Regions from separate parts of the Phyllobacterium zundukense genome, predicted to be linked through region 3. Evidence: riboswitches for the same ligand, from Rfam matches in the RefSeq annotation. Region 3 holds a riboswitch; each other region holds the start of a gene.
What was found. Region 3 has a riboswitch for thiamine pyrophosphate ahead of thiE (thiamine phosphate synthase). Riboswitches for the same ligand answer to the same signal wherever they lie in the genome.
Positions count from the first base shown of each region.

Region 1: linked by a shared signal. The riboswitch ahead of thiC (phosphomethylpyrimidine synthase ThiC) and the one ahead of thiE (thiamine phosphate synthase) in region 3 are both predicted to bind thiamine pyrophosphate.
Region 2: linked by a shared signal. The riboswitch ahead of thiB (thiamine ABC transporter substrate binding subunit) and the one ahead of thiE (thiamine phosphate synthase) in region 3 are both predicted to bind thiamine pyrophosphate.

Region 1 is NZ_CP017940.1:1,086,884-1,090,159, reverse strand. Features, by position in the region: gene thiC (phosphomethylpyrimidine synthase ThiC) at 1-1,743, opposite strand, end outside; TPP riboswitch at 1,852-1,967, opposite strand; gene BLM14_RS05270 (NADPH-dependent FMN reductase) at 2,013-2,582, opposite strand; gene rpsU (30S ribosomal protein S21) at 2,810-3,082, opposite strand.
Region 2 is NZ_CP017940.1:173,097-176,372, forward strand. Features, by position in the region: gene thiP (thiamine/thiamine pyrophosphate ABC transporter permease) at 1-620, opposite strand, end outside; gene thiB (thiamine ABC transporter substrate binding subunit) at 625-1,641, opposite strand; TPP riboswitch at 1,687-1,805, opposite strand; gene BLM14_RS00845 (thiamine diphosphokinase) at 2,671-3,276, shown strand, end outside.
Region 3 is NZ_CP017940.1:3,304,828-3,308,103, forward strand. Features, by position in the region: gene thiD (bifunctional hydroxymethylpyrimidine kinase/phosphomethylpyrimidine kinase) at 26-853, opposite strand; gene thiE (thiamine phosphate synthase) at 850-1,515, opposite strand; TPP riboswitch at 1,582-1,684, opposite strand; gene BLM14_RS16625 (TadE/TadG family type IV pilus assembly protein) at 1,733-2,686, opposite strand; gene BLM14_RS16630 (ABC transporter ATP-binding protein) at 2,837-3,276, opposite strand, start outside.

The sequences.
Region 1 (3,276 bases), 1.7 Mb from region 3:
CTTCTGCGCCTCGGCGCGGATGTCATGGGAAATCCGCATGGAGCAGAATTTCGGTCCGCACATGGAGCAGAAATGCGCCACCTTGTGTGCTTCCTTGGGCAGGGTCTCATCGTGATAGAGCCGCGCCGTTTCGGGATCGAGCGACAGATTGAACTGGTCTTCCCAACGGAACTCGAAGCGTGCCCGCGACAGGGCGTCATCACGCAGTTTCGCCGCCGGATGCCCCTTGGCCAGATCCGCCGCATGAGCTGCAATCTTGTAGGTTATCACGCCGACTTTCACGTCGTCGCGGTTGGGCAGGCCAAGATGCTCCTTCGGCGTCACATAGCAGAGCATCGCCGTACCGAACCAGCCGATCATCGCGGCGCCGATACCCGACGTGATGTGATCGTAGCCTGGCGCAATATCCGTGGTGAGCGGTCCGAGCGTGTAGAATGGCGCCTCGCCGCAAACGGCAACCTGCTTGTCCATGTTTTCCTTGATCTTGTGCATCGGGACGTGACCTGGCCCCTCGATCATCACCTGGCAGTCCTTGGCCCAGGCGATCTGCGTAAGTTCACCGAGCGTTTCGAGTTCGGCAAATTGCGCCGCGTCATTGGCATCGGCGATCGAGCCCGGCCGAAGGCCGTCACCCAGGGAAAAGCTCACGTCGTAGACGCGGCAGATATCGCAGATTTCCGCGAAATGTTCGTAAAGGAAACTCTCGCGGTGGTGATGCAGGCACCACTTCGCCATGATCGACCCACCACGCGATACGATACCTGTCACGCGATTCACCGTCAGCGGGATATAGTGCAGCCGCACACCGGCATGAATGGTGAAATAGTCCACACCCTGCTCGGCCTGTTCGATCAGCGTATCGCGATAAACCTCCCATGTGAGGTCCTCGGCGATGCCGCCAACCTTCTCCAGCGCCTGATACAGCGGCACCGTCCCGATCGGCACAGGCGAATTGCGGATGATCCATTCGCGAATATTATGAATGTTGCGCCCAGTGGAGAGGTCCATCACCGTGTCCGCACCCCAGCGCGTCGCCCATACCATCTTCTCAACCTCCTCTGCCATCGAGGAAGTGACCGCGGAATTGCCGATATTGGCGTTGATCTTGACCAGGAAGTTGCGACCGATAATCATCGGCTCAAGTTCTGGATGGTTGATATTGGCTGGTATGATTGCCCTGCCCCGGGCGATCTCCTCGCGAACGAATTCCGGGGTCACATAATCCGGAATGGCGGCGCCAAATGATTCGCCATCGCGCACAGCTGCCGTTCTGGCTGCCACGCGGCCGAGATTTTCCCTTATTCCCACATATTCCATTTCCGGTGTGATGATTCCGGCTCGCGCATAGGCAAGCTGGGTGACGGCCTTGGTACCCACTGCCTTCAGCGGCTGATTGCGGATGGGAAATTCCGGCGTCAGCCGCTCGCCCGTGGCGAAACCATTGTCCGCGGGGATGATGTGACGCCCTTCATAGGAACGGGTGTCGCCCTGCGCGGCGAGCCAGCGCTCGCGGATACGTGGAAGACCCTTGGCGATATCGATCGCAGCGGAAGGGTCGGTATAAGGGCCGGAGGAATCGTAAACCGTGACATTGGGTTCGCCGGCAGTCGGATGAACAGCGATTTCGCGCATGGGCACGCGAATATCGGGATGAATGCGTCCGGTCTTGTATGTTTTGGTCGACGCCGGCAGGGAGCCGGTCGAGACGGTCGGGGCAGAAACAGTTGGGGTCATTGCGGTCATCATCAGGTTCCTTTGCAGTTTATTTGCGTGGAAACCCAGTTCTGTGCCGGAAGGATGAAAGGAGTTCGCGAGTCTGAATACAGACGATATTGTGCCGGAGCACGACTCGCGAAGACTTTTGCACCGTCCCTACGCCAGTATGAACTGGATCAGGTTCAACGGGTCACTGCGCTGCAAAGCCAGCAGTATCTCAGCCCCTTGTCGGGACTCCCCTGGTGAATAACCCTAACTGACCCGCTCGCGACTTCGTTGTCAAGCGGGTGTATGTTCTATGCTGCGCGAAGCTGTTTCAACGCGCCAGCCCATTTGGTTAGCTCGCCGAGCATGTTCGTTGCGCTTGTCACGATGCTTTCACTTGGCTGGAATACGCCTTCATCGTTGATGTATTGCTGGTAGGAATGTACCGGAACGCCTTCCGGAATGGGAACCATGCGCAATCCGGCCATCAGTCCCTTGACTGATTCGACCGAGCGCAAGCCGCCCGAGACGCCGCCATAGCTGACAAAACCGGCAGGCTTGTAGTTCCACTCCTGCCAGAGATAGATCATCGCATTGGTCAGCGGCGGCGGGGCGAAATAATCATATTCCGGCGTAACAAAAACATAGGCATCACCCGAATCGACAATCTCGCTCCATTTCCTTGTATGCGCGTGTTCGTACTTTTTCAGGCGAGGATGATTGGGTTCGTCAAAGATCGGCAGATTGATCTCGGCAAGATCGACCAGAACAGGGTCAAACCGGCCATCTTGCCTGGCAAATTCATTAAACCATTTTGCAACTGCGGGGCCTCCGCGGCCCGGCCGTGTGCTGGCGATGATGATGTTGAGCTTGAGTGCCATTGCCGCGTCTCCATAAGGCGTGAATCTTGTCGCCTATGAATAGGAAGGCTTTGCCGCACTGCACAAGAAGGCACTTTTTGGAAACCGGATATTCTGTTCTCGCTCAAAAGCAAACGACTGGAGGCTTTTAAGAATTCAGCCTGATTTGAGCAAAACGAAACCCGCTACAGCAGAGGCCGTGCGGGTTCTGTCGCGTTTACAAATGACCGGTCGGGCCGGTCATGGATTTATCGGTTGAAATCGCCGCCAGTGCTGCCGTTCGGACGGGCAACCCGTTCCTTTTTCTTCGGACCGGGCAACAGGCCTTCGCGCTGTGCCTGCTTGCGTGCAGCCTTGCGGGCACGGCTTACGGCTTCAGCCTTTTCACGGACGCGGCGCTCGGACGGCTTTTCGAATGCCTGGCGCGCCTTCATTTCGCGGAAAAGACCTTCCCGCTGCATCTTCTTCTTCAGGACCCGCAGGGCCTGTTCAACATTGTTGTCACGGACGAGAACTTGCAATCGTTTTCCTTACCCATGCTTGCCTCGTCTTGCAGAATCACAATTGACCACAATCAGACAAGCGTTTGAAGAATTGCCACTACGGCAATCCGGAGAAGCGCGGACTTTATTCATTTCCGCGCCAAAAATCCAGTGTGCTCAAGTAATTTACTCGGGCTTTTGTCCAGACATGCTGGCTTTTTCTATCGCCTGCC
Region 2 (3,276 bases), 820 kb from region 3:
GTGATGCACAGCATGAAGATCAGGCCCGAAATGCCGGAGAGGTTGCGCAGGATCACTGGCCATTCGATCAACCGGAACCGTGCCCAACCTCGCATACCCAGCTGCGACGAGAGTTTCCAGTAATCTTCGGGAATGGAATCAAGGCTCGAAAGGATGAGACGTGCCGCCAGCGGCAGATTGAAAAACACATGGGCGATGAGAATGCCGGTCAGGCCATATATATTGGGAATGACATCGAGGCCGAGGCCACGGAAAGCTGCAGCGAGCAGACCGTTGCGACCATAAATGCTGGTGATGCCGAGGACCGCGACAAGTGCGGGCAGGGCCAGCGGCAGAGCGAAGAGCCGCAGGATCATCGCGCGTCCGGGGAAATCCGGATGCGCGTGCAGCGCGCGGGCAAGCGGAATGGCAAAGGCCACCGAGAGCAGCATGGAAAGGATCGCCTGCAGCAGTGTGAAGCGCGCGATCCTCCACAAATAACTGTCGAAGGCGGCGAAACCTTCCGTGCTGCCACGCAATGCTTCCATTGCAAGACTGAGCAACGCGCCGCCCGCGAGCACGGCCAGGAATGCGAGGGCGAGGGCCCCCGCCAGGGGTTTCGGTGAGCGGGCGGATATCACAGCGTTACAGGCTCATGGCAGACAGCCATTCATCGATCCAGGCCTTGCGGTTCCTTGAGACTTCCTCCGGCGAAAAGATTAATGTCTTTTCCGGTTTTACCAGCGTTTCAAAAGCCGGATTGAGCGGCGCGCTTGTCTTGGCGGCCGGGAACATCCAGTTGTTTTCCGGGATCGCATCCTGGAATGCGGTGCTGGTGATGAACGCCAGGAACTGCGCCGACAGCGGATTTTTTGCGCCGTTCACTGTTTGCGCGGCTACTTCCACCTGCAGATAATGACCCTCTTTAAATGCGGCAGCCTTGTAGCGTTCAGTCTTCTCCGCAATCAGATGATAGGCGGGCGAAGTGGTGTAGGAGAGAACAAATGGCGCTTCACCCTTGGTGAACAGGCCATAGGCTTCCGACCAGCCGGGCGTTACCGTCAACACGCGGTCCTTCAGCTTGCCCCAGGCTTCGCCAGCCTTGTCGCCATAGACCGATTTCACCCAGAGCAGCAGGCCGAGACCGGGTGTCGAGGTGCGCGGGTCTTCGATGACGATCTTCTGTTTCGGATCGCCTTCGACCAGTTCTTTCAGACTCGTGGGCGGATTTTTCAGTTTTTCGGTGTCATAGATGACGGCGAAATAACCATAGTCATAGGGAACGAATGTATCGTCCTTGTAACCTCCAGGAATGGCGATCGCACTGGTGTCGATGCCATGCGGTGCAAAGAGACCGGTTTGGCTGGCCTCATAGGTCAGGTTCGTGTCGAGGCCGAGAACGATATCGGCCTTTGTCGACGCCCCCTCAAGTTTCAGCCGGTTAAGCAGCGCAACGCCATCGGTGACTGCCACGAACTCGACGGTGCAGCTGCACTGCTTCTCGAAAGCGTCCTTGACTTTCGGACCTGGACCCCACTCTGCGGTGAAACTTTCATAGGTATAGACGGTTAGCTTGCCGTCGGCCTTTGCCGGGGCTGTCAGGCCGAGCGCCAGCGCGCCAACCAGAATTGCTGATTTCACAAGTGTATTGAACGGCCGCATCGGCGTCTCCTATGGTTACAATTCAAAAGGATTGATGCGCCGGCTTTTCCTGCCGCGTCTAATCCCTCCGCCGGTACAAACCGGATCAGGTTCCGCGGGTTGGCAGGATTTCTCCCAAAGCCTCTCAGCCTGTCTCAGTTGGACAGGCACCCCGTTAGAGCGTTGCAAACATTAAAGATAAAGCTGCAGCGGCGCAAGCAGGGTTACCTTGCTGTCTAACGATATACGCCTCCTTTGCCACGCCCGCCTTTGCGTCTGGCCATTGAGTTGGTGGGAAAGACGGGCGGTCGTCGAAGCGCGTCTTTTGGTAGTGATATGCGATCCGAAGACCGCCCGTCCGGCGTTTTTCTATCGCATCCGTTCCGCGTCGCGACGGCAGCGGCCGGGCTCGTAGCCCTTACCTGACCCACCGCCCCTCACAGTGCTCGTCCAGCACGCACCGGTCCTAGTACCGGCAGGGGAACCCTTGGACGCAACTTCCCCGGACAGCGGGTCATCCGTTACCCGCCATCGGAGGCGCCGATCCTCTCCCCGCTTCGAACGGCTCCGGAAGCAGTTCCCCGTGGAAAGGACCGAGTTAGAATAGCTGAGGTTGGAGGGTGTTGGATAAGTTGGCGGGAATATTTGAAAGCGGTGGGATCGTGCAAGGTTCGACCGGCACCTTTCTTCTCCAACAATGCAGGTGCCTCCCTCTCCGTCATCCTCGGGCTTGACCCGAGGACCCATGGCAAAGGGGCGAGAATTTATCCACCATCCCGACGCGATCCAGGGAACGAAACCGTCAACGCAAACGGCCATTGGGAATTTCACTTTGCTGGAATGCGTTGCGTGCCGTGATATCTCAGTCCTTCTCAACCGTGGGTCCTCGGGTCAAGCCCGAGGATGACGGAGAGGGAGGCGCTTTTCGATCACGGCAAGATCATCGCGAAACGATCCCTCTCTTGAATTTTCCAAGGATCACGTCGGGATAGTTTCGGTCCCGCTCCATCAAAGCTATGCGGCTGACCTTACCCATGCTATGGGCGATTCATGAGCAAATTCGTTATTCTTCTCGGCGGAATCGTCCATGTTACCGACCGTCTCCGGCAGCTCGTAGCCGGGGCCCGGGTTCTGGCGGCAGACGGGGGTATTGCGCATGCCGAAGCGCTGGGTCTCACACCGGAGCTCTGGCTTGGCGATTTTGACTCGACATCTCCTGAGCTCGATGCCCAGTACGCTGATGTGCCCCGTTCGGTTTTCCCCGCAGCCAAGGACATGACCGATGGTGAGCTGGCACTGAATGAAGCCTGGCGGCTCGGTGCCACCGAAGTCATCCTCTGCGGTGCGTTCGGCGGTCCGCGCACCGATCACACACTCCTGCATTTGACGATGGCGACCCGTTATGCGGCCGAAGGACGAAAGCTCGTTCTCTCCAGTGGCAGCGAGGAGGCGCACCCGCTGGTTGCAGGTTCCCATGACTTCGATTTTGCCGACGGAACCCCCTTCAGCATTGTTGCATTTACGCCATTGCAGGGGCTTTTTATCGAGGGCGCGCGCTGGCCTTTGGAAAATATGGAACTTTTTTTTGGTTCATCCCTTACAGTATCGAATGCTGTGTGTGGAAATCTCCACGTATCGCTCCATTCGGGTAAAGCA
Region 3 (3,276 bases):
CCCCTGCCATTCGAGCGGCAGGACATCATGACGGCTGCGACGCCGGCCACCACCGGTAAAAATGGTGCACCGGCCCGCGTCCCTGCCCCACTCTGAGATCATCGGCAGCGGCCATCGCCGCCGTCAGATACGCCTTCGCTTGCCCCACCGCCCCGCGCAAATCCGCGCCCTTCGCCAGCCCGGCAGCAATCGCCGCTGCCAGCGTGCAGCCTGTGCCATGATCATGATTGGTCGCGATGCGCGGGCTCGACAAGCGATGCACTGTCTCGCCATCAAATAACAGATCGGTGCTCAATTCGCCCTTCGCATGACCGCCCTTGATCAGCACAGCCGCAGGGCCAAGTGCCAGCAACCGCTCCGCCTGCCGTGCCATTTGCGCTTCGTCTGCCGCGATGGCTTCGCCCGTCAGCAAAGCCGCTTCAGGCAGGTTGGGCGTCAGCACCAGTGCATGCGGCAGTAGTCGCTGCCGCAAAGCTTCAATCGCCTCCGGTTGCAGCAGGCGGTCGCCCGACGTCGCCACCATCACCGGATCGAGCACGGCCCTTCGACCCCAATGCTCGAGCGCCCCTGCTATGGTCTCGATTGTCTCGACCGTCGAAACCATGCCGATCTTGATCGCCTGCACGTCGATATCCGACAGCACCGCGTCGATCTGGGCGCGGATAATGCCGGGTGACAAATTCTCGATGGCGGTAACCCCGCGCGTGTTCTGTGCGGTGATGGCGGTGAGCACGCTCGTGCCATAGACGCCGAGCGCCGAGAAGGTCTTCAGATCCGCCTGGATTCCCGCCCCACCGCCGCTGTCGGACCCGGCAATGGTCATGGCAATGGCGGTCGGGGCGATTGCGGTCATGCCCGCTCCTTGAGCGATGCATCGACCACGGCGCGCAAGGCAGCGGCTGCGCCTTGCGGATCGGCCTGGCGGAAGATCGCCGAAATGACCGCGACACCGTCCGCTCCGGCAGCAATGGCAGGCGGCGTCCGCTCAAGGTCTATGCCGGCGATAGCGCCAATCGGCAGGCTTGGTTTCACCCTGCGGATGATCGGCGCCAGGCGGCTGAAGCCGTCGAAGCCGATCGGACCGTCGGGATTATGCTTGGCCGGTGTCTCGAACAGACCGCCAATGCAGGCATAGTCGATATCGCCCTGGATGGCTGCCTGCGCGTCGGCTTCGTTTTTAACGGTCAGGCCAATGATCGCACCCGGTCCAAGCAAGGCACGGGCATCGCCGACAGTCATATCCTCGCGGCCGATATGCACACCCTCGACCCCAGCAGCCAGCGCCACGTCGATGCGGTCATTGATGACCAGCGTCACACCCGTGCCCTTCAGCGCCGCATGGATTGCCCGCGCCCGCTCGACCATCGAGCGCGTCGGTGAATTCTTGTCGCGGTACTGGATGATCGTGGCGCCGCCACGGGCGGCTGCAAGTGCAAGCTCGCCCAGATCCTTGTCGCCGCCGATCGCGTCGACATCGACGATGGCATTCAGCCGGAAATCTACTTTTGGTCGCACAGTCTGGACTCCATCGTGAACAGGTTGGAGATCCGGATATGTGCGAAGACAAGGCAGAGGGCGTGAAGAATGCTCAATTCCCGTTCCTACGCCGGCATAACCCGGATCAGGTTCAAGGGTCCAGCTCGACGCTATCTCAGCACTGTACAGTGCCCCCCTCGGAATGAAGTCATGATGGAGCGGCGCAAGATCAAAGTCAATTGCGCCGCTCGGTTGATCAGTGTGTCAGACGGACAAGTTCGCCATCGACGGATTTGCAGGCCGATGTCACGGTGTAGAAGACGTCCTGTTTCGCCCAACCACCTCCGTCTTCCCAAGCATGCTTATGAGTTCCGCCGTCACAGCTGAAAATGTCCGTGAGGGGTGGCGTTGACTGAGGGGGAAGCTGTTTCCCGTCGACAAAGAGATAATGTACCGTGTCCTTATTGTTTGTCGTATACGTCCTGTTGTAACTGGTCTTCTTCGCGTCAACTACACATTTAACAATCGTTTTCGATGCGTCGGGATTGCGATATCCTATATCACAGCCGTCTTCCTTGACTTGCATTTTCAAATAGACGCTGTCGTAATCTGAAAGCGTGATCGTTGTCATCTGATCCTTTGTCGGAACGGTTGTACCGGTGCCTCTTCCACTCTCAAAGCTGTGATCTGTGGGTTGATACACAACCGTTCCAACAGTGGTCTCAACGCCGTTTTTTACGGCAACAACGGTGACGCGCTTGAACCAGTGACCGTAGATATTATCGACCTTGATTGTAGCACTGCTTGGCTTCAGGGGTGCCAATGCCTGCGCATTGACACCAACCGCCATCGTGTCCTGATTGAGGATACGCATGAACGTTGTTTGAGTCTGCCCAGCGAGACTGACGGTTATTCGCTGGTTCGCAGCGCTGAAATTGACTGTGACTGCACCGTATTTGGCCATCCCGAGATTTGCCTTCAGATAAGCCCTTGCGCGATCTTCGGCAGCTTGCTTGTTTGCACCGGTAAATACTGACGCACCAGCTAGCGCCGCCGCATCGGCAGCATCCTGCAACGTGGCCCGTTCATTGGTCGCGACGCTGTAGTCGACAGCAAGCCCGGTCATCCCCATGATCGGCACGAGCATCAATGCGAATGTAAGGGCCGTGGCCCCGCTGCGGTCTTTCAGGAAATCTCGAAAACGCTTCATGTCCCACTCCAGTCGTTGAGTGGAACAATTGATTTCCTGGAGTAAATGCCCGCTTAGGAAATTCGTTCAGATTTTCACGATCGGGGTGCCGAGACGCGATTTCCGCGGATTCATTACCGAAATGGTAAAAATCATATGAAAGTTTCTGCCCTAGAGCGCTGCGTCCGGCCGGACAAACCCCTGGCTCGCCACCAGCAGGTTTCGCGTGTACTCCTGCGTCACCTTGCGCTTGGCCAGCTCCGATGCTGTCAGACGCTCCACCTCTGCACCATTCTGCATCACCATCAAGCGGTCGCACATATGGGTGACGACGGCCAGATCATGGCTGACCATGACGAATGTCAGCTTGCGGTCGCGCCGAATTTGCTCAAGCAGGTTCAAGACCTCCGCCTGGACCGAGGCATCGAGCGCCGAGGTCGGTTCGTCCAGAAGCAGGATCGACGGCTCCAGGATCAGAGCGCGGGCGATGGCAACGCGCTGGCGCTGGCCGCCGGAGAGCTGGTGCGAATAGCGGAAGCGAAAACTCGATCCGAGCCCCACTTCATCCAGTGCGCGCAGGATGCGCTTTTCGATGTCGCCGAAGCCATGGA